2 regions of the Mycobacterium basiliense genome follow, and region 2 is predicted to be linked to the other one. Evidence: predicted binding sites of a transcription regulator. Region 2 holds the regulator's gene; the other holds the start of a gene.
The links. The regulator LexA, encoded in region 2, represses DNA repair genes until DNA is damaged. The targets are predictions, from matches to a motif close to CGAACANNTGTTCG.
Positions count from the first base shown of each region.

Region 1: MB901379_RS02800 (HNH endonuclease signature motif containing protein) is a predicted target of LexA. The motif match lies at 9,187-9,200, and genes of this name have one in related genera.

Region 1 is NZ_LR130759.1:636,957-648,177, forward strand. It holds gene MB901379_RS02760 (PaaI family thioesterase) at 1-330, shown strand, start outside; gene MB901379_RS02765 (PPE family protein) at 351-1,685, opposite strand; gene purT (formate-dependent phosphoribosylglycinamide formyltransferase) at 2,170-3,540, shown strand; gene MB901379_RS02775 (rhodanese-like domain-containing protein) at 3,537-3,962, shown strand; gene MB901379_RS02780 (O-succinylhomoserine sulfhydrylase) at 4,017-5,249, shown strand; gene MB901379_RS02785 (NAD(P)/FAD-dependent oxidoreductase) at 5,254-6,669, opposite strand; gene lpqS (putative copper homeostasis (lipo)protein LpqS) at 6,862-7,218, shown strand; gene MB901379_RS02790 (PPE family protein) at 7,401-8,546, shown strand; gene MB901379_RS02795 (hypothetical protein) at 8,716-8,859, shown strand; gene MB901379_RS02800 (HNH endonuclease signature motif containing protein) at 9,313-9,840, shown strand; gene MB901379_RS02805 (hypothetical protein) at 9,990-10,622, opposite strand; gene MB901379_RS02810 (serine hydrolase domain-containing protein) at 10,638-11,221, opposite strand, start outside.
Region 2 is NZ_LR130759.1:2,040,638-2,051,858, reverse strand. It holds gene MB901379_RS08745 (PhzF family phenazine biosynthesis protein) at 1-42, shown strand, start outside; gene MB901379_RS08740 (peroxynitrite isomerase) at 54-539, opposite strand; gene nrdR (transcriptional regulator NrdR) at 548-1,012, opposite strand; gene MB901379_RS08730 (hypothetical protein) at 1,176-1,673, opposite strand; gene lexA (transcriptional repressor LexA) at 1,980-2,693, shown strand; gene MB901379_RS08720 (LGFP repeat-containing protein) at 2,728-5,064, opposite strand; partial or broken gene MB901379_RS08710 (TerC/Alx family metal homeostasis membrane protein) at 5,354-6,529, shown strand; gene MB901379_RS08705 (acyl-CoA dehydrogenase family protein) at 6,555-7,715, opposite strand; gene hflX (GTPase HflX) at 7,826-9,286, opposite strand; gene dapF (diaminopimelate epimerase) at 9,378-10,250, opposite strand; gene miaA (tRNA (adenosine(37)-N6)-dimethylallyltransferase MiaA) at 10,255-11,193, opposite strand; gene MB901379_RS08685 (class III extradiol ring-cleavage dioxygenase family protein) at 11,190-11,221, opposite strand, start outside.

The DNA.
Region 1 (11,221 bases), 1.4 Mb from region 2:
GCACCCGACGGGGTGGAGATGACGGGTTCTTTCAGCAGGTTTCATGTCGGGGGCAACTCGGCGGTGCACGGCGGCGTGCTGCCGCTGCTGTTTGACCATATGTTCGGCATGATCTCGCATGCGGCCGCACGGCCGATCAGTCGAACGGCGTTCCTGCATGTCGACTACCGCAAGATCACCCCGATCGACACACCGTTGGTGGTGCGCGGCCGAGTCGCCCGCACGGAGGGCCGCAAGGCGTTCGTGTCCGCGGAATTGGTCGACGGCGAAGGGATGCTGCTCGCTGAGGCCAACGGCCTGATGGTGCGGCTACTGCCGGGCCAGCCGTGATCGGTGGACGCCAGCCGGCGCTAGGACCGTTCTTGGGTCGGGTCCGGTGGTACCACGATGATAGTCGCCCCCGGGATCGCCGCCAGGGTCGCCGCGAGGTTGGCAACGACGCCGGGAGGTAGGCCGGACGGCAAGCCGGGTATGTTCACCCCCGCGGCCGCCGCGGGGACCGCGGGGGTGTTGGCCGCGGGCCTGGCCGCCGCGGCGGCCCCGCCGCTGTTGGCGGACGGCGCGGCGCCGGCCGGGGTGGGTGAGGAGCCGCCCCGCGCCGCCAGGCCGGCCAAGCTGGAACCGGCCAAGCCCGCCGCCATAACCCCCGTATACGTGCCGTCCGAGCCGGCCGTTAGGTACATCGGTGTGGCGCCGGGGAACATCGAGGCGACTTGGCGCACCGCCGGAGGAAGATTCCAGCTCTGCGGTACCGAGAGTCCCCCGACGTTGGCCGAGTAGCCCGAAAGCGCGGCAATAGGCGGTGGAGCCGGTCGGGTGAGGCGCTGTCCGCCTTCGAACAGGTCTGGACTGCCGGGGGTGGTCTTGAGGCCCGCGGCCGGATTCTCTTCGTAGTCTCCGGGGCAGGCAGGAGCGTTTTCTTCTTCGTCGACGAGGTCGTGGCGATAAACCTCGCCCAGCTGCACCCCTGACACGCCCAACGCGCCGGCCGAAACGGCGACGGCCGCCAGCACCAGAACGTCGAGATCGTCCAACGGGTTGGTGATGGAATCGAACGGCGGAGGTAAGAAGGACCCCAGGGTCGGTAGCACGCTCGTTTCCGCCGGTGCCGCGGCGGCCGCGGCCGCCGGCACCACCGCCTCGCTTCCCAGCTGAACCCCGGTGGTGGTGGCCGGGGGCGGGCTGAACGGCGTCAATTCCGCTGCGGCCGCCGAGGTGCCGGCGTAGCCGTCCATGGCGACGATGTCCTGGGCCCACATTTCGCCGTAATCGGCTTCGCTGGTGGCAATCGCCGGTGTGTTCTGGCCGAAAATATTGCTCCGTACCAGCGAGATCATGGTGCTACGGTTGGCGGCGATCTCCGCCGGCGGCACCGTCGCCGCATGCGCCGACTCGTAGGCGTTGGCCGCGGCGATGGCCTGAGCCGCGGCCTGTTCGGCTTGGGCCGCGGTAGCCCTCATCCACGTCACGTAGGGAGCGGCCGCCGCCGCCATCGACAGCGCCGAGGCGCCTCGCCATTCATCCCCGGCGAGCCCGGAGATCACCGCGGTGTAGGAGGTCGCCGTCGCGTTGAGCTCGTTGGCCAGACGCGACCAGGCGTTGGCCGCTTGCACCAGTGGTGCCGAGCCCGGACCGGCATACATCCTGGCGGAATTGATTTCTGGCGGTAGCGCCCCGAAATCCATCTCCATCGTCACCACCGCGCCTCTCCTGGGTCGGCCGCGGTGCTGCTGGCGGTTTTGGGCGCCACATATCGGGTGGCGGCCAGGCCCGATATCTGGGGCCGTGTCGTCACGATTGACATGGACTACTCCTTGACGGAACTATCGGGTCCGCGAAGGACCTCCCCTGCCACCGGACTGGGATGCGTCGTGCGGATCAACCGCGGCGCCCGCCAGCAATCTCGGATGCCTCGGGTCTTCGCTAGTCGCGCACTTGCCCCCACCTCCTAAGGCCAAGTTACACAGTGACCTGTGAGCAGATTTACACAAAAATCCTGGGATTGCGCGCGGAAGCGCCTTTCTCTTATAGAGCCCTCTGTTATTGCGGGTACATGTTGGTATGGGTGCTACCAAAGTTCGCCGCGGTGGCGCGCACCTATCCTTGAGCGGCGAGACAATAACCGAGCGAGAGGTACCGAGCGAAGGTGCCGAGCGAGAGGGTGAGCTGGTGACTGACGGTCTGACCGAAGGACACGGCGAGCCACTCGGCAACCACGAGCACCTGGCTGTTCGCGACGAGGACTCGGCGCCCGCAGGCGACAAGACGACGGCCATTACCGTATCGCCCGCCACGGCGCCGCGCGCCGAAGCCGAAGCCGGCGTGGGGCCGCGAGTGCTGCTGCTCGGCGCCGGCGAATTCGGCCGGGAGCTTGCGGTAGCGCTGCAAGGCTTCGGTGCGGAGGTGATCGCAGCCGACGGTTATCCCGACGCGCCCGCGCACCGGGTCGCCGACCAGTCGCTGGTGGTAACGCTGACTGATGGCGACGAGCTGGGCGCGGTCTTGGCGCGGTTGCGGCCCGACTTCGTGGTGACGCTCACCGACGCGGTCAACGGGGCGGCTCTGGATGCTTTCGACAGCAGCCAAGCTCGGGACAGCGACTCGGGAGCCGGATTCACCGAGCTGGTGCCCAACGCGCGCAGCGTCCGGCTGCTCGGTGATCGAGAGGGCCTGCGCAAGCTGGCCGCCGACGAATTGGGCTTGCCCACCGCGCCTTTCTGGTTTGTCGGATCGCTTGGCGAACTCGAAGCGGTGGCCGCCCATGCCGGATACCCGCTGCTCGTCCGGCCCGCCACGAAGGCGGACGGTCGGCGGCACTCAGTGGTCAGGGAACGCGCCGGCATCAACGAGGCCTGGGAACGCGCCACCGCCGGCGGCGCGGCCGGAGCGCAACCGCGCGTCTGGGCCGAGATGGTGGTCGACGTCGAGTTTTTGATCACGCTGATCGTGGTGTGCACCGAGGCGGCCAACGGGCCGGTTATCGAATTCTGCGCACCGATCGGTCATCGGGTCGCCGACGGCGGCCAGCTGGAGGCATGGCAACCCCAGAAGATGAGTGCGGCCGCGTTTGATGCCGCCAAGTCGATTGCCGCGCGCATCGTCAAAGCGCTGGGTGGGCGCGGCGTCTTCGGTGTCGAATTGATGATCAACGGCGACGAGGTGTACTTTGCCGACGTCACCGCATGGCCGGGTGACACCTCCTGGGTTACCCGGCGCACCCAGCGTCTTTCGGTGTTCGAGCTGCAGGCACGGGCAATCCTGGGCGTTGCGGTCGACACCTTGATGGTGTCGCCGGGCGCGGCCTGGGTGATCGGTCCGGGCCGGGCATCGGCGAGCGGGGCGCCGGGCGCCCACGCCTTCCAGGCCCTTACCGCCGCGCTCAGCGTGCCCGAAAGCGATGTCCGAGTGTTCGGGCGGGCGGGCGCGGGTGCCCCCGGAAAGCGTGCGGTGGCCTTGGCCACCGCGCCCGACGTGGCGATTGCCCGCGACCGCGCCCGTGAGGTCGCGGCGCGGCTAGATATGCCAGACTCACGCGGGTGAGCTACGCGGGAGACATAACGCCACTCGAGGCATGGAAGATCCTCACCGATAACCCTCGAGCGGTGCTGGTAGACGTGCGCACCTCCGCCGAGTGGACCTTTGTCGGAGTGCCGGACTTGTCCAGCCTCGGCCGTGACGTGGTCTACATCGAGTGGAACACCGTCGACGGGGGCCACAATGGGAACTTCCTGGCCGAACTGCAGGAGGCTATCCCACCCGCGGACGGGGCCGACGAAGAGCGTCCCGTGGTCTTCCTGTGTCGGTCGGGTAACCGCTCCATTGGTGCCGCCGAGGCCGCGACCGCGGCGGGGATAGTGCCGGCCTACAACGTGCTGGACGGCTTTGAAGGACACCCCGACGCCGACGGGCATCGCGGCGTGGCAGGCTGGCGCGCCATCGGCTTGCCCTGGAGACAGGGATGAAGCGGCGATGACCCCCGCCGGCCGGGGCACCCAGCCCTCGGAGGGGCGGTGCCTATGACCGACGGTTCCTGGTCGGGACGTTCGGTCCGCACACCTCATGCGCTGCCGGATGGCGTCAGCCAAGCCACCATCGGCGTGCGTGGCGGGATGTTGCGGTCCGGGTTCGACGAGACGGCCGAGGCGATGTATCTGACATCGGGCTACGTTTACGATTCGGCGGCGCTTGCCGAGCAGTCGTTCACCGGCGAAGTAGACCACTTTGTGTACTCGCGTTACGGCAACCCGACGGTGGCCACCTTCGAGGAACGCCTACGTCTGATCGAGGGAGCCCCGGCGGCATTCGCCACCGCCAGCGGCATGGCAGCGGTATTTACCGCGCTGGGCGCCCTGCTGGCGGCGGGGGACCGGTTGGTGGCATCGCGCAGCTTGTTCGGGTCGTGCTTTGTGGTGTGCAACGAGATACTGCCGCGCTGGGGGGTAGAAACCGTTTTCGTCGACGGTGACGACCTCTCGCAGTGGGAGCGGGCCCTCGCGGAACCGACACAGGCGGTGTTCTTCGAAACCCCGTCGAATCCGATGCAGTCGTTGGTCGACATTGCCTCGGTGACCGAGCTGGCCCACGCTGCCGGTGCAAAAGTGGTGCTGGACAACGTTTTTGCTACGCCGCTATTGCAGCGGAGCATTCCGCTGGGGGTTGACGTGGTGGTGTACTCGGGCACCAAACACATCGACGGTCAGGGCCGGGTGCTGGGCGGAGCCATTCTCGGAGATAAGGAGTACATCGACGGTCCGGTGCAGAAGCTGATGCGGCACACCGGCCCGGCGATGAGCGCCTTCAATGCCTGGGTGTTGCTGAAAGGCCTTGAAACGCTGGCGCTTCGAGTGGAGCAGGGCAATTCCTCGGCGCAGCACATTGCGGAATTCCTGGAGGGACATCCGGCGGTCCGCTGGGTGCGCTACCCATATCTGGCCTCACATCCGCAGCATGATCTGGCCAAGCGCCAGATGTCCGGTGGCGGAACGGTCGTCACTTTCGCGCTTGCCGGCCCGCAGGAGGCCGCCAAGAAACGGGCCTTCGAGGTGCTGGACAAACTGCGGCTGATCGACATTTCCAACAACCTTGGCGATGCCAAGTCGCTCATCACCCATCCGGCGACCACGACGCACCGGGCGATGGGGCCGGAGGGTCGGGCCGCCATCGGGCTCGGGGACGACGTGGTGCGCATCTCGGTCGGGTTGGAAGGCACCGAGGACTTGATCGCCGACATCGACCGGGCCCTGGGATAGCGCGCTAACTCGCCGCTTCCCGTTCGGCCGCCTCGGCGCGTTCGGCGGCCGCCAGCGCGCCCCCTTCCGCTCGGGCCTGGACATAGCGCATCGCCAATCGCGCGTAGACCATCTGGCTGGTAATCGCCATCTGGCCGCGGGTGCGGCCAAGGAAGGAGATTCCCCAGGCGAACATCGCGGCGATCCGGTTCCGATGGCCGACCAGGTAGTACAGATGCAGCACCAGCCACGCCAACCATGCGATAAAGCCGGCGAACTCGAGCTTGCCGACCTGCGCGACGGCGCTATACCGGGAGATGAGGGCCATGCTGCCCTTGTTGAAGTACTTGAACGGCTTGCGGTTGGCCGGATCGTCGTGGCCCTTCACCGCGTGCTTGATCACCGTGGTGGCGTAATGCGCCCCTTGAATGGCGCCCTGCGCCATCCCGGGTACACCGGGCACCGACATCAGATCGCCGATGACGAAGACGTGCGGGTGGCCCTTGACGGTGAGGTCGGGCTCGACGATTACTCGTCCGGCGCGGTCGGTTTCGGTGCCCTCGGACTGGTCGGCGATCATCTTGCCCAGCGAGCTAGCCTGCACGCCCGCCGCCCACACCTTGCACGCGCATTCGATCCGGCGCACGGCGCCGTCCTTCTCCTTGACCGTGATGCCTTTGTAGTCGACGGCCGTCACCATCGCGTTGAGCTGGACCTCGACATCCATCTTTTCCAGTCGATGTTGCGCCTTGAGGCCTAACTTTGGGCCCATCGGCGGCAGCACCGAGGGCGCCGCGTCGAGCAGGATGACCCGGCACTCGCTGGGGGTAATGGTCCGAAACGCCCCGGCCAGCGTGCGCTCGGCCAGCTGGACGATCTCGCCGGCCACTTCGACGCCGGTCGGTCCGGCGCCGACCACGACAAATGTCAGACGTCGTTCGCGCTCGGCGTGATCGGTAGCGACCTCGGCCGCCTCGAACGCGCCGAGGATGCGGCCGCGCAATTCCAGGGCGTCGTCGACGGTTTTCATGCCGGGGGCGAAGATGGCGAACTCGTCGTTGCCGAAGTAGGACTGTTGTGCGCCGGCGGCCACGATGAGGCTGTCATACCGCGTCACCGTCGTCATGTCCATCAATTGCGACGTAACCGTCTTCGCGTTCAGGTCGATCCCGTTGACCTCACCCAGCAACACTCGTACGTTTTTCTGCTTACGCAGAATCAACCTGGTGGTTGGGGCGATGTCGCCTTCGGACAAGATGCCGGTGGCTACCTGATACAGCAGCGGTTGGAAGAGGTGGGTGGTCGTCTTCGAGATGAGGGTGATGTCAACGTCGGCCCGCTTGAGCGCCCTGGCCGCATTCAGTCCGCCGAATCCGCTTCCGATGATGACGACGTGGTGGCGCCTGCCGGCGGCTGAGGGTTCGCTGGTTGGGGGCGTCATGGTCCTCCTTCAGGTTCTCCGTCAGTCTCACTTGTTCACTCGATCTCGTTTGGTCACTGCGGCGCATGTACACCGTACGACTCCACCCAGACCAACGTCGATCGTTTCCGGGTCGCCGTAGCTGGGACGACATTTGCGGAATACGGATGGGGGGTATAGCTTCGAGGGGTGACGCTGGACCCTCGGGTGTCGATGCGACCCGCGGTTGGCGCGATGGTTGCCGCTTGGCTGGTTTTCGGTATTGCTGGAGTGCACTGCGGAATCCCGCGGGTCGATTTCGCCCAGACTCACCTTGTCGCAATGGCCGCCGGTGATCAGGCGAATCTGCACCTCGGTTCGACACCGCCGTGTCCACCGAAGTTTACGACCGCGGAGTCGCCGCGGGCGCCGACCTCTTTGGTGCCGCTCGGCGTCGTCGTGGTGATCGGCCTCGTTGTTGGCTTTCTGGCGGACCTCAGTACCGCGGGCGGCCGCGGTCCACCGGTTCGGCCGGGTTTCGCTATGTCGGGCCGGAGACTGCTGACGCGCTTCTGTCTAGCTCGTTGCTGATCGGTCGATACCAAGCCATTTAGCTGGTCGCGCCTGGGCGCATCGCGACGGCGTTTTTCGCTGTCCAGGATTGGGCCACACGTATCGGCGCTGCTCGCCGTGCGTACCAAATCCTAAGGCCGGCAATGAGTGTGGTGTTAACGGCTAATCGCAAGAGCTAAATCAATTGGAGGTAAGGGGAAATGGACTATGGTGCGCAGCCACCAGAGGTCAACTCCGCGAAAATATACTCGGGCCCGGGTGCCGGCTCGATGCTGGTCGCCGCGGCGGCCTGGGAGGCCATCGGCGACGAGCTCTATGCCGCGGCCAAGGCCTGCCGTGAGCTTGTTTTGGGGCTGACCGGCGAATCCTGGCAAAGCCCGGCATCGTGGGCGATGGCCACGGCCGCGGCGACTTACGTGGCGTGGCTGGGCGCAACCGCGGCACAAGCCCAGCAAGCCGCTACGCAAATGCGGGCCGCCGCCGGCGCATTCGACGCCGCGTTTGCCGCAATGGTGCCCCCGCCGGTGATCGCCGCCAATCGCGCTTTGCTCATATTGCTGAGCGCAACCAACGTGTTGGGCGTCAACACTCCCGCCATCGCGACCGTCGAGGCCCACTATGGCGAGATGTGGGCCCAAGATGCCGCCGCCATGTACGGCTATGCGGGTGCGGCGGCGACGACGACCTTGACGGACTTCGCGCCGGCCCCGGGAGTAGCCAACGTGGCCGTGGTGGTCGACCCGGCCTCGGCCGCCTTGTCTCAGCTGACATCTGCTGTGCCCCAAGCATTACAACAGCTCGCCCAGCCGGTGCAGTCGTCAATTGCCGGCCTGACCCTGTCGGACGGCCTGAGCACCCTGAGCTCGTTGTCGTCGCCGGCCAGTTCGGCCGCCTCGACGATGAGTTCGTCGATGTCGGCCATGTCGTCGGTGAGCTCGGTGGCTAAGATGCTCGGCTCGTCCACCGCCGTCGTCTCGGATGAAGCCAGGACGCTCGGCCCCACCCCGGCTGCCGCGGTCGGCCCCGCCGCGGGTGCATTGCCGGCACGGATTGCAGGCCTGGCGAGTTTCGCAGGATCGGCCGGGTTGGGCAGGGCAATGTCCCTGGGACAGTTGTCGGTGCCGCCGAATTGGACCTCCGTCGCCCTGCCGCCCAGCGCCTCCGCGGCGCCGCTACCCGCCGCCGTGGGCGCGGGTCCGGCGCTGCCAAGTGGCGTCGGAAACATTCTGGGCGGCTTGCCAATTGCGGGCACGTCCGGCCGAGCCGGCGAGGGTGTTGGCGGTGTCGCCGGCGCGCGGGCGGGCATGCGCCCCACGGTGATGCCGCGCCCCGTGTTCGGCGGGTGAGGTCCCACCCGGTTTGCATGGCCGGTGCCCTGCCACGGAACCTGTCGCGGGGTTGCAGGCTGCGCGTGTGAGGCATGCCGGACGCCGAGGTTCGCGGAGCGGGAATTGAAATCCCTTGGCTGGTAACCGCTGTATCGGTTTCCCGCCGGCTCCTGGTATCTCCGTTCGAATGGGAGCGCGCACCGGGTACCCGGAGGGGACGTTCAGCTGGGTCGACCTCGCCACCACCGACCCGGTATGTGACGCTCTTGGCTGGACTCCGGACGAGCGCATGGCGGACGGTCGCGCGTACACCGTGTTGCGTCGCGAGTAACAGGAGGTCACCGGGCTCTATGAGGCCGCGACACCTACTTTCTGCTGCTCCGCGACGCCGCGATCTCGGATCCGCACCAAGCGTACGCGGTGCTCGCCCAGATGCTTTGGGCAACGAGTCTCGTCGCCCTGGCGCCGGCGCCAGCCGCGAACAAGAACCGCATCGTGGTAACCGCCCGCGACCGCGGCGCGCTTTGGCCTGACGCGGATCGGTGGATCTCGGCCGGCCGATCGGCGACCCGGACCACAGTGACCGACTAGAACGACTGACTACGGCGGCGTGGGTCCGACCCTTAAGATGGTTGAGGTCAGCAGAGGACGCTAGTGTCGAATGTGTGTTCGATATTCGGTTGGCTAACGTCGGCGCGGTGCATGATCTCGACGATGCCGGGCTGATCGATGTGATGTGTGCCCGGCGTCCGAATCTGCGGCGTGTGGTGGGCTGGTCGTCCACGTGCTGGCCGACGCCGCGACCATTGCGGGCGACTCGGCGGCCCCTGGCTACCTGTCGGGGTTCGGTGGCCTTCCCGCGCCTGGGCTTCGAGAACTGGCCAAGTCGGCCAAGCTGCGCCCGCTAATCCACCCCAAGGATCGTCCGCCCGAGCCGCAGTACCGGCCGTCGACGGCTTTGGCCGAGTTCGTTCGATGCCGCGATCTCACATGTCGGTTCCCTGGCTGCGATCGCCCCGCCGCACACTGCGACATTGACCACACGGTGCCGTATCCGTTGGGGCCGACACATGCGTCAAACCTCAAGCTACTATGCCGAATTCATCATCGGCTGAAGTCGTTCTATGCCGGGTCGCACGGTTGGCAGGATCGCCAGGAGCCGGACGGCACCGTGTTCTGGACCGCACCGTCCGGAGACACGTCTACACCACCAGGCCCGGCGGGAGTCTTTTCTTTCCGGCGCTGGCCATCCCGACCGGCGCACTGGTGTTGCCGGCGGATCTGCCGCCACCGGCGGAGCATCGAGGTCTGATGATGCCGCTCCGGCGACGCACCCGGGCCCAGGACCGGCCGCCCGCATCGACTGGGAGCGCGGCATCAACAAGGCGCGCATCGATGCTGAAGCGGCCGACGCCAAGCGCGGCCCGTCACGGCCGATCCGCCGCCGTTCTAGCGCGCCTGCTACAGCGGCCAGCCGCTGGCCTTGGTCCGGTAGTTTGCGTTGGGCACACTGCAGAAGTCCGCGGCCGTCCCGGCCAGCAAGACGAAGTAGCCCTCGCCGCCACGGCTACCCGTGTATGGCGGGTAGGTCCAGCCGCTGTTGCACATCGCATCCGGTCCACCCGCCGTGGCCCGGCGCCAACCGGACTTGACGCAGGCCTTGAGAGCGTCGACGTCGGTGACGGTGCTCTTGGCGATGACCAGCATCGCTCCGCCCCATCCACCGTCGGTCCGTCGATAAGCCCGCGCGCCGAATCCGGCGTTGTTCGTTTGGCATCCCAGCGCCCGTTCCAGCAGCCGAAACACCGTCGCGAGTTCGCGATTAGGCACCGCGGTTGCGGCCGTGATGAATTGGGCCGCGTCCGACCCGTCGACCTCTTCAATATCGGGCTTGTCGAAGCTGACCAGTTGCTCGGAGATCCGCTGCTGCAGTGCGGTGTCGCCACCACCGATGATCGGTCCGCTGCCGGTCGAGGTCATCGGCGGCAGCGTGACGTCGGGGTCGGCGCCTGCCTGGGGCATGGCCGGCCAGGCGCCCAGCGATACCAGGCACGCGGTGATGGTGACAACGACTCGATGCCTGACTAGGTCCATTCGGTGTCCATTCGGCTATCTCCCCGGTGGCATGGGGGGCGCGTCGTTGGGTGCTACCTCGGCGCCGACCTTGCGGAATAGTATGTCAGCCTGGTTGCTGTAGTCGCCTTGATCGTCGAAGGCTTCAGGGGCGTAGGTGGCCGCGACGGCGATTGCGATTCGTTGCGACGGTAGATACGCCGCTACCGCCGAATACCCGGCAAACATGGGATTCTGCAGCAGCCAATGGCCGGAGAGGACGATTCCCAGGCCATAGGTGTAGCCCTCGTTTTGCGTGAAGCAGGTGGGGCAGCCCGGCTGGGGCCGCGTCTTACCGCGCAGGTCGGTCGACACCATTTTCTTGTACGAATCCGCGGAGAGCAGCTTGCCCGAGCCGATGCCGGCGGCTGTTGCCGTCATGTCGTAGATGTTGGTGGTCTGCACCGCGCCGTGGGTGATGGTCCACGACGGATTCCAAAAGGTGGACTCCTCGTAAAACGGTATGTCAGACGGGATCTTCAAAAACTCCCGACGCTCCGAGCTGAATGCGTGCAGGGCGGGTCGCGGGATGGTGGGCGTATCGAAGTTAGCGGTGGCGGTCAGGCCCAGTGGTGCCAGGA
Region 2 (11,221 bases):
ACTGGACGGGTGGTCAAAGACGGTGTGACACAAGACAACTGATTGCTGGATGGTCACGCCATTCGGCGTAAGGCAGCGGAGAGGTGGTGCTGCAGGGGTTGTCCGACAGCTCCCATTCGCAACGAATACGAGAGCTCGTCGCCGGCGATGCGGAAGGAACGACTCAGCGCGGCTACCTCTTTCGCGGTGGGGGTCAAGCCGACCGTCGTTGTGACCAACTCGATTTCGATGACGCCCCGACTCACCGAATAGGTGCCCACCTCGATTTCGGTGATGCCGCTCGGATGGGCAAGCACCAACTCGACGCGACCGGGACGCGGCACGCGAAGATAGCCGGTCTCGGCGTGCAACGGCTTCCCATCGGCGACCGACCGGGTTTTTTGCCCGTATGCTAGAAAAGGCTTGCCGACATGGGAAAACACGACCTCTTCGAGGTACTCGAACGGCTGAATCGTCGGGTACTCCCCCACGCCCGATCCCGCCCAGGTACCCAACAGCGGCGCCAACACCGTGAGATCAGGATGCAGGTCGGAAGGCATGGAGCCGGTCAGCTCGAGGTCGGCACCTGGCGGTGCGCGCGCAGCGTCTCGATCTCACGCTCGAAGTCCTCGGCCGACGAAAAGGACCGATACACCGACGCGAACCGTAGGTAGGCCACCTCGTCGAGTTCACGCAGCGGCCCCAGTATTGCCAGACCCACCTCGTGACTCGGGACCTCCGGCGAACCCGCGGCGCGAACGGTGTCCTCAACCTGCTGAGCGAGCACGTTGAGTGCATCGTCGTCGACCTGTCGCCCCTGACACGCCCGGCGCACCCCGCTGATGACCTTTTCCCGACTGAACGGCTCTGAGACGCCGCTACGCTTGACCACGGCCAAGACCGCAGTCTCCACGGTGGTGAATCGTCGCCCGCACTCGGGGCAGGACCGGCGCCGCCGAATGGCTTGGCCTTCATCGGTTTCACGCGAGTCAATCACCCGGGAATCGGGATGCCGACAGAACGGACAGTGCATAAAAGCTCCTTCGCCGTCCTGATATCCGGATATCGCAGACCTCTCCGAGAGTACCTGCGCGCCGCCTCGCACTGCCAATGCCGTCACCATCCACGCGCGCTCGACACCTCGGAAACCGCAAAACATTGCCGCGGAGCGATTTTCGCCGTAACCCATGAGCCTGTCAGCCGATCGGGGCGATCAGCGTCTGCCCGGCGGCCGGCGTCGAAACCAGGGCATTGAGTTCGCGGATACGTTCGACCACCTGACGAACCGGAGCGTCCGGTGCCACCCGAGCCGCCACGTCCTGCAACGATTCCCCGGCCTCCACCCGCACGACGGCAAGACGGTCGGGCACATCTGCGGACGAATCGCCGGTTGCTCCGTTGAACATATCGCCGAACTGCGCCATCAAACCTAGCCAGAGGGTAATCATCGAGGCCGCCAGGGCCAGGCCGACCGTCGTCGCCGCGCTGACCGGGCGTTTGCGATGCCCAACCAGTGACATCGTCACGCCGGTGCCCCGGTAGTGCAGCGGTGCGCCAACCGGCCGGGCCGGCACCGGCCGCCGTCTCGGGTAGGCCGGCCCGCTGCGGGCCGCAAGCGGCTCCCGGATCGGCCTCCGCGCGCAACGGGTGCGCGGCGAGACTAGCGAAACTGGCGAATCTAGCGGTGCCTGCATGACGGTCATCTTCGCTCCTCCGGCTGGCGGTTTGTCGCTCGTGTGTTCGACACCATACTCGCCCATCTGTTCGATTACCGAACATTTGATCGAAGCGTGTCGCGCGAGCAAAACGCTAGACCAAGCCACCGACAAGATCCGCGGTCGGCAACCCGCTGCCATACGCCTCGGCATACCCGAGCATCCACAGAGTTACACCTTTGTAATTCGAGAGCTCAGACGCTTCCGGCGGGCGGAGCCGGCTGCGCGACACACTGGTCGAACACATGTTTGATTCTCAAGGGACATGCCGCTACATTCAGTGCCATGAGCGACAGCAACGACACCCTGGTCGGCGGCGGCGCCGCCGGCGCGGCCGAACGATCGCATCCCCTGGACCCGACCCTTACCGAGCGACAGCGCACCATCCTCAATGTCATCCGCGCCTCGGTCACCACCCGTGGATACCCGCCAAGCATCCGGGAGATCGGCGATGCCGTCGGCTTGACGTCGACGTCCTCGGTGGCTCACCAATTGCGCACGCTCGAACGCAAGGGCTATTTGCGCCGCGATCCGAATCGTCCGCGAGCTGTCGACGTGCGGGGAGCCGACGACGCCGCGACAGGCGCGCCGGTCACCGAAATCGCCGGCTCCGACGCCCTGCCCGAGCCCACCTTCGTCCCGGTGCTTGGACGTATCGCGGCCGGCGGCCCGATCCTCGCCGAGGAAGCCGTCGAAGACGTGTTCCCGCTACCCCGTGAGCTCGTCGGCGAGGGCACGCTGTTTCTGCTCAAGGTCGTCGGCGATTCCATGGTCGAGGCCGCGATCTGCGACGGCGACTGGGTCGTCGTGCGCCAGCAGAATGTCGCCGACAATGGCGACATCGTGGCGGCAATGATCGACGGAGAAGCCACCGTGAAGACCTTCAAACGCGCCGGTGGTCAGGTATGGCTGATGCCGCACAACCCGGCCTTCGATCCGATCCCGGGCAATGACGCAGTGGTGCTCGGCAAGGTCGTGACGGTGATCCGCAAGATATAGCGCCGATGACCCCACGCCGTGGGCGGCATGCCGCCTAGTCCGCCTTGATGAAACCGTTGGCCTGGGCGGCCTCTTCGCTGGTGAACCAAATTTCGGCGAGCGTGTCGTAGTACAGCGCGCTGCTGGGCGTGTAGTACAGGCCAAAGCGGGCACTGGCCTTGATCGGATATCCATCCGGCGCCTGGTACGGGTCGTGGTCAAGCGGCATGTGGATCGTCGGCCGTGCTGCCTGCTCTTGCCCCACCGCAACGGGCGGCGCGGAAGCCGCTTCCGCCGTCACCCTGGGGGCCCCTTCCGCCCCTGACACGGACACCTCGTCGGACTCATAGTCTTCCGGCTCGGCGGCGGCATGGCGCCCAATTCGCGGCGGGTGAGTCGCCGTATCCGCTTCCGATCGATCGTCCGCCTCGGGCTGGAGTTCCTCGGCGGGGTCCACGCTCGCCGGGTAGTCATCCGGGTATACATCGGGGAACGTGAGATCCGGAACGGAAGTCTCCCGAACCTCGCTTTCCGCGACCGCAATTTCGGGAACCGCGGTTTCGGGCACAACCGGACGATAGGTTTCTGGAACATCGAATGCTTCCGTGGCCGCGGCCTCAGGCGCAACGGCCTCGGGAAGCGGGGCTTCCAGGAGATCGGCCGGCGTCACGACGGGCGTCGGCGTGGTGTCTACCGCATCGGGGTCTTCGTCCTCGCGTTCAAATTGTTCGAATTCCGGTTCGAAGTCCTCATCGGAGCCGGCCAGCAGATCGCCAGCGTATGCCCCGCTGTCCGGGCCGAAGTCATCGTCAGGGGCGGTGAATCCCGCGCCGCGCGGCCAGCTGACCCGCGACGCCAGGCCCGCATCGGGCGCGGCATATTCCGGCTGCTGACGGTCGTCGGGAGGGAAGTGTTCGGTGCCGAAATCGATCTCGTCGTGCGGCCAGCGGCGATCAGCGGTGTCATAGCCGAGGTCCTCGTGGTCCCCATGGTCCTCGTGGTCCCCGTGATCCCCATGGTCGTATGCGACGGGCTCTTGACCGCCGCGCCGTCGCCGCAGGCCGAACACCACCACCACGAGCAGCACCACCAACAACAGCACCGGGATCACGGCCACCAGCCACCACCAATGCCAGGTGAACTTCTTACCGTGTGGCGGCGCCGCCGACGTGCTGGGCTGGTTCTGCCCGGACACCTGTAGGCCGGACAACAAGGGAGCGAGGTTGGCCGGATCGGTGCTGTAGGCGTTGCTCGCGCGGTTCCACGAGATCGTGCCGCCGGTGAACTTCTGCGACACCACGTCGCCGTCAACGGACTGGTCGGCGACCGGTGCTCCCAACTTGCCGGTCGCACCCTTGAGCTTGTCCCACGCGGCCTTCATGGCACCGCGCACGACGAAAGCACCATGGTCGGGAGTCCAGAAGATCACCGGCTTGTCGGCCGCCGCGAAGGTAGCGATCCGGCTCGCGGGTTCGATGCCGCCGTCGGACTCGTTGGCGATCGGGAAACCCAGATCGCTGCCGACCGGGCCACCCAATGACTCGTATTTCGCCAGAATCTCGCCCTCGACGGCGTTGGCGCCGGTGGCCGGGCTGAAGAACACCTTCCCACCCTCGAAATCCTGGGCGATACCGTCGCCGCCAATCGGGTACTGGCCGCCCTTCTTCGCGCCCAGCGGGCCGGCGGCGCCACCGGCGGCGCGCCAGGCCATGTTGATGGCCGCGGCGGGGTCGATCGCTACCTGCAGCCCATTGAGCTGATCGGCCAACACCGCCGGGGTGGTGGTGAACTCCTTAGACTGCCTGTTCCAGGACACCTCACCGCCGGTGAACTTTTGCGACGTGACCTCGCCGTCGTAGGTTTCGCCCCCTACCGGGGCGCCCAGAACACCGCCCGAGCTACCCAACTTGTCCCACGCCGCGTTGATCGCCCCGCGCACGACGAATGCCCCGTGGTCGGGCGTCCAGAAAATCACCGGGTTGTCGCTGGCGGAGAATGTGCTCACCCGACTGTCGGGTCCGGCAAGGCCGGGAACTTCGTTGATCGTCGGAAAACCCAGATCGCTGCTCGCTGGGCCGCCCAGTTCCTCATATTTGGCCAGTATCGGGCCATACATGAACTTGGCCCCCGTCTCCGGGGTGAAAAACATCTTGCCGCTATCGAAGTCCAACGCGAACCCGTCGCCGACCGGGTAGACGTCACCCTTCCTGGCGCCCAGCGTTGACGTGTCCCCGCCGGCCTTCTCCCACGCGTCCATCATCGCCGCCTCGGCGTCGCCTATCGGCGACGCCGACGCGGTGGGCGCCAACAGTCCCACTGCCAGCGCCGAAGCTGCCAAGCTGAGCAACGCACGCCCGACCAGCCTGCTCAATTGACCTCTCTGCCCGTTCACCAAGCCTCCCAGCCGATGCCCTGCCCGCCCCGCGAGCTGGTGGATCTCCCACTGTGGGCCGTCCCCAGCTTCGATCCGCATCGTTGCCGGGCTCGCATTACTTTGCTCTAGCGAATGACATATGCGAAGCCAATTCGCAAATATTGCGAAAACGGATACCCAGCCGATGTCGAAATGATGCCAGGCCGAGCCCGTTTCGCGAGGAAGCGAACTGCAGCCCACACTGTGGTTAAGTTACCGTGCCGAAGAGCCTAACCCTACTGACGCCGCGAGGAGAAACCCAGCTGATATGGGTGTTTCCGAACTCATCTGGGCTCTCACGATCGTCTTGATCGTGGCCGTCGTGCTCTTCGACTACGTCTTTCACGTCCGCCATGCGCACGTGAACGCTGCGCGAGGCGCGCACGCTGGTACGCGCTCTATGTCAGGATTGCCATCGTTTTCGGCATCGGGGTGGTGGTGTTCACCAATGTCGACAAGGGCATGGAGTACTTCGCGGGCTACTTGAGCAACGATGCCCTGTCCGTCGACAACCTGTTTGTCTTTCTGGTGCTCATCAGCAGCTTTGGGGTTCCGCGAGTAGCCCAGCAGAAGGTGCTGTTGTTCGGCATCGCCTTTGCGCTCGTAGCGCGTAGCGGATCCATCCTCCTCGGTACGGCGCTGATCGAAACTTCAACGCCGCGTTCTGCGTATTCGGCCTGGCCCTGCTGGTGATGGCCGGCAACTCGCCAAACCCGCAGAAGCAGAAGGCCGTAACACCGACAACCTCACCATCCGGCTGGCCAACCGGTTTTGCGAACCTCACAGAACTACCACGGCGACCGATTGTTCATCGTGGACAACGGAAACGCGGGTCATGACGCCGCTCCTGCTCGTCATGATCGCCGTCGGGGCCAGTGTCGTCCTGTTCGCATTCGATTCCATGCCAGCGCTGTTCGGCCTGACCCAAGACGCCTACCTGGTGTTCGCGGCACCCGCGTTTTCGCTGTTGGGCCTGCGCCAGCTGTACTTCTTGATTGACAATCTGCTGTATCGGCTGCCCTACCCGTCCTACTGGCTGGCAGCGATTCTCGGCTTCATCGGCGTGAAACTGATGCTGGAAGCATTGCACCACAACATTGTTCCATTGATCAATGGTGGCAAACCGGTGGAAATCGTGGAAATCAGCACCACGATGTCGTTGCTGGTGATCGTGGGCGTCGTGTTGATCACAACCGTGGTCTCCCTGTTCTCGGCGCGTGGACGTAGGGAAAACGCCATTGCCCGGGCACGCCGGCATGCTCTGGAGTACCTCGACCTGCATTACGAAGCGGATCCGGCCGAGCGCGCGAAAATTTTAGGCGAACTGCTGGCCGCTGAACGTGAGATCGAGGCGCTCGCAACCAAACAACGCACACAATCCGAGGAAGACGAGCTGACCGTGCTGCTACGCAGGGCCCACGCTGCGCACATCGGGAAACCGTGAACCCCACCAGCTCCCACCGCGCCGGCTAAACCCCCAGGGCGCGACCGATGATCTCTTTCATGATTTCGGTCGTGCCACCGTAAATCGTCTGTACTCGCGAATCGAGATAGGCTCGAGCGACCGGGTATTCGCGCATGTACCCGTATCCACCGTGCAGCTGCAAACAGCGGTCGTTCAAGGAGACCTGCTTTTCGGTGGCATACCACTTGGCCATCGCAGCCTGCTCCGCGGTCAGCTTTCCTTCGAGATGCAACGCGATGAATTCGTCGACCATGATGCGTACCACGGTGGCCTCGGTCGCCAGCTCCGCCAGCACGAAGCGGCTGTTCTGAAAACTTCCGATCGACCTACCAAATGCCTTGCGTTCCTTGGTGTATTGCAGCGTCTGCGCCAACACGGCCTCCATGCCCGCGGCGGCCATGATCGCGATCGAGATGCGTTCCTGCGGCAGGTTCTGCATCAAGTAGATGAATCCCATGCCCTCTTCACCCAGCAGGTTCTCGACCGGAACCTGCACATCAGTGAACGACAATTCGGCAGTATCCTGCGCATCCAATCCGATCTTGTCCAGGTGGCGGCCGCGTTCGAATCCCGCCATACCGCGTTCCACCACGAGCAGCGAAAAACCTTGCGCGCCCTTCTCCGGATCGGTCTGCGCCACCACTATCACAAGGTCTGAGTTGATTCCGTTGGTGATGAACGTTTTTGACCCGTTCAGTAAATAGTGGTCACCGTGTTTGACCGCACGGGTCTTGATACCTTGCAGGTCACTCCCGGTACCCGGCTCGGTCATCGCGATCGCCGTAATCAGCTCCCCGGTACAAAATTTGGGCAACCAGCGCTGCTTCTGCTCCTCGTTCGCCAGCGACAGCAGATACGGTGCCACGATGTCGTTGTGCAGGCCAAAGCCGATGCCGCTATAACGTCCGGTGGTCGTCTCCTCGGTGATGATCGTGTTGTAGCGGAAGTCCGAGTCACCGCCGCCCCCGTATTCCTCGGGCACCGCCATGCCGAGGAATCCCTGTTTGCCGGCCTCGAGCCACACCCCGCGGTCGACGATCTTGGCTTTTTCCCACTCCTCGTGATACGGCGCCACGTGGCGGTCCAAAAAACTGCGGTAGGACTCGCGAAACAAATCATGCTCGGGTTCGAACAGAGTGCGCTCGTACTTGATGGTGCTGCCCATGGCTGACCTCCAGCGAAGAGTACTGTGCTGCCCACGGTATACCAACCATACGGTTGGTAGGCAGCTGCCGCGGGGGCTAATCGCACGCCACGGCGCGATCTGGGCAGGCGTTACGTGCGCGGTGTCGTGGATGAGGTAGCGAAATCGCGCAGGCTAGCAGCCAACGCGCTGGGCACCCTGGCTTGGATCCGGGTGCCCTCGGGCGTGTGTTCTGCGTGCCGGACTCGTCCGTCGGCGTGCACGCGGGCCGCCAAGTCGCCGCGGTCATATGGAATCATCACGTCTACCGCGGTGTCGGTGGGAGCCACCAGCTCCGCCATTCGCCGCCGCAGCGCGCCGATGCCGTCGCCGGTGCGCGCGGAGACGAATACCGCGCCGGGCAGCGCGTGCCGCAGCTTGGCCAGTGCCAGATCGCCGGCGGCGTCGACCTTGTTCACCACCAGCAGCTCTGCGGGCGCGCCGGGTTCATCAGCGCCGTGGTCGGCCATCACCTCAGAGATCACCTGGCGCACCGCATTGATCTGAGCCAGCGGATTGAGGTCCGACCCGTCGATGACGTGCAACAGCAGGTCGGCTTCGACCACCTCTTCCAGCGTGGACCGAAATGCCTCCACCAGCTGGGTGGGCAGGTGCCGGACAAAGCCGACGGTGTCGGTGAGCAGGAAGGGCCGGGCTCCCATCGCGTCGGCGTCCAACTCCGCGCGCCGGGTGGTCGGTTCCAAGGTTGCGAACAACGCGTCCTCAACCAGCACTCCCGCCCCGGTTAACGCGTTGAGCAGGCTGGATTTGCCGGCGTTGGTGTAACCGACGATGGCGATCGACGGTACGTCACTGTGCAGGCGCCGGCTGCGCTGGGTGTCGCGGACCTGTTTCATTGCCCGGATCTCGCGCCGTAGCTTTGCCATCCGTTCCCGGATGCGGCGCCGGTCGGTCTCGATCTTGGTTTCGCCGGGGCCCCGCAGGCCCACCCCACCGCCGCTGCCGCCGGCCCGACCGCCGGCCTGCCGCGACATCGATTCACCCCAGCCGCGCAGCCGCGGCAGCATGTACTCCATCTGAGCCAACGACACCTGAGCCTTACCCTCACGGCTGGTCGCATGCTGGGCGAAGATGTCGAGGATGAGCGCGGTTCGGTCGATAACCTTGACCTTGACGGCCTTCTCCAGGGCGGTCAGCTGGGCCGGCGACAGTTCACCGTCACAGATGACGGTGTCGGCACCTGTCGCCACCACGACATCGCGCAGTTCGCGCGCCTTACCAGCGCCGATGTAGGTCGACGGGTCGGGCCGGTCTCGGCGCTGAATGAGCCCCTCGAGCACCTGGGAGCCGGCGGTCTCGGCCAGTGCAGCCAACTCGGCCAGGCTGGCCTGGTTGTCCGCGGCGCTGCCTTCGGTCCACACGCCCACCAGGACCACCCGTTCCAGCCGCAGCTGCCGATACTCGACCTCGGTAACGTCGGCCAGCTCGGTCGACAGCCCGGCGACCCGGCGCAATGCGGATCGGTCTTCAAGAGCGAGCTCGCCGGTGCTGGGCACTGACACCGTCGGGTCGGGAACTTCAGGATTTGTCATAGGCGATTAGCAGTCAATTAGCGGTCGTAGGCAATTAGCGTTCATAGGCAATTAGCAATAGTGCACGCCCAAGCGTCGACATGCATCCGAATTAACGTTGTTGCGCCCGCCACCATTCCTCGCTGAGTTCGCCGCGGGCCACCAGCACCGACGGTCCGCGCAGCAGGCTGGTCGCGTTGGTGATGCTGACCTCGACCTCGCCGCCGGGCACACGCACAATGAGCGTGCCAGTGGCGGCGCCCTCGCCGGCCAACGCGGCGACGACGGCAGCGACCGTGCCGGTGCCGCATGAGCGGGTTTCCCCCACCCCACGTTCATGCACGCGCATCCAGACCACGCCACCGGACGGAGCCGTGAGCACTTCGACGTTGACACCTTCGGGGAACCGCCCGTGGTCGAAATCGACCGGCGCACCGATATCCAGTGCGGCCAGCGCTGCCGGCGTCAGCTGCGGGTCCAGGCACGCCAGGTGGGGGTTGCCGACGTCAACGGCCACGCCGGCAAACCGCTGGCCGCCGATCACGGCCTCCCCCACGCCCAGCGTGTTGGCCTTGCCCATGTCGACCGTGACCTCGGCGTTGGTCTGATCCATCTGGTGCACGGTGACCGGCCGGGGGCCGGCCAGTGACCCGACAACGAATTCGCGACGACGTTCCAGACCGCTGGCATGCAGGTAGTGGGCAAACACCCGTACACCGTTGCCGCACATCTGCGCGGTCGAGCCGTCCGCGTTGCGGTAGTCCATGTACCAGTCGTCCGCGCTGACGCCGTCGGGCAGACGATCGAGCACACCGGCGGCCAGGGCCGCGCGCGCCGTGGTGACCCGCAGCACGCCGTCGGCGCCCAGTCCCTGGCGACGATCGCAGAGCGCGGCGACCTGAGCAGCCGACAGCATCACCTGGGCATCGACGTCGGGCAGCAGCACAAAGTCGTTCTGGGTGCCGTGGCCCTTGGCGAAGATCACCAAATCAGGTTACGTCCCGCCACACTCGCAGTGCGTCACGGACGGTACGGGCGATGCCGTCTGCCGCTCCCACATCGAGCCAGTGCACCCGGTGGTCCCGACGGAACCAGGACCGCTGTCGTCGCGCGTAGCGACGGGTACCCAGGTAGGTGCGCTCGTGCGCGTCGCTCAGCAGCTCGGCGCTCCCGCCGGCGTCGAGTGCCGCGATCACCTGGGCATAACCCAGCGCACGCACCGCGGTAGCCCCATCCCGCAGGCCCAGACGCAGCAATTCGCGCACTTCATCAACCAGGCCCCGGTCGAACATCCCATCGGTTCGCCGTGCCAGCCTTTCATCGAGAACCGTTGTCTCACAATCTAATCCGACGATAACCGTGCCCCACCGAGCGGTGCCGATGCGCGGCGCGGAAGCGGCGAAGGGACGCCCGGTGAGTTCGATGACTTCGAGTGCACGCACAGTGCGCCTGCCGTCGGTGGGCAGGATCGTGGCGGCGGCGGCCGGGTCGCGGCGAGCCAACTCGGCGTGCAGTTCACCCACCCCGACCTCGGCGAGGCGCCGTTCCCAGCTGGCGCGCACGGCTGGATCGGTGCCCGGAAACGACCAGTCATCCAGCAGCGACTGAACGTAAAGCATCGAACCGCCCACCACCAGCGGTACCGCCCCGCGGGCCGCGATCGCCTCGATGTCAACGGCGGCGCACTGCTGAAAGCGGGCCACCGTCGCCGTCTGGGTGACGTCAAGGACGTCGAGTTGATGGTGCGGAATACCCCGGCGCTGCGCGACGGGCAGTTTCGCGGTCCCGATGTCCATGCCCCGGTAGAGCTGCATCGCATCGGCATTCACGATTTCCGCGCCTACCTCGCCGGCAAGCCGCTCCACCACCTCGATCGCCACTTGCGATTTCCCGGTGCCCGTCGGGCCGATAATCGCCAGTGGCCTCATGGCTGCCAAACGCCCACAAAATAGCCCA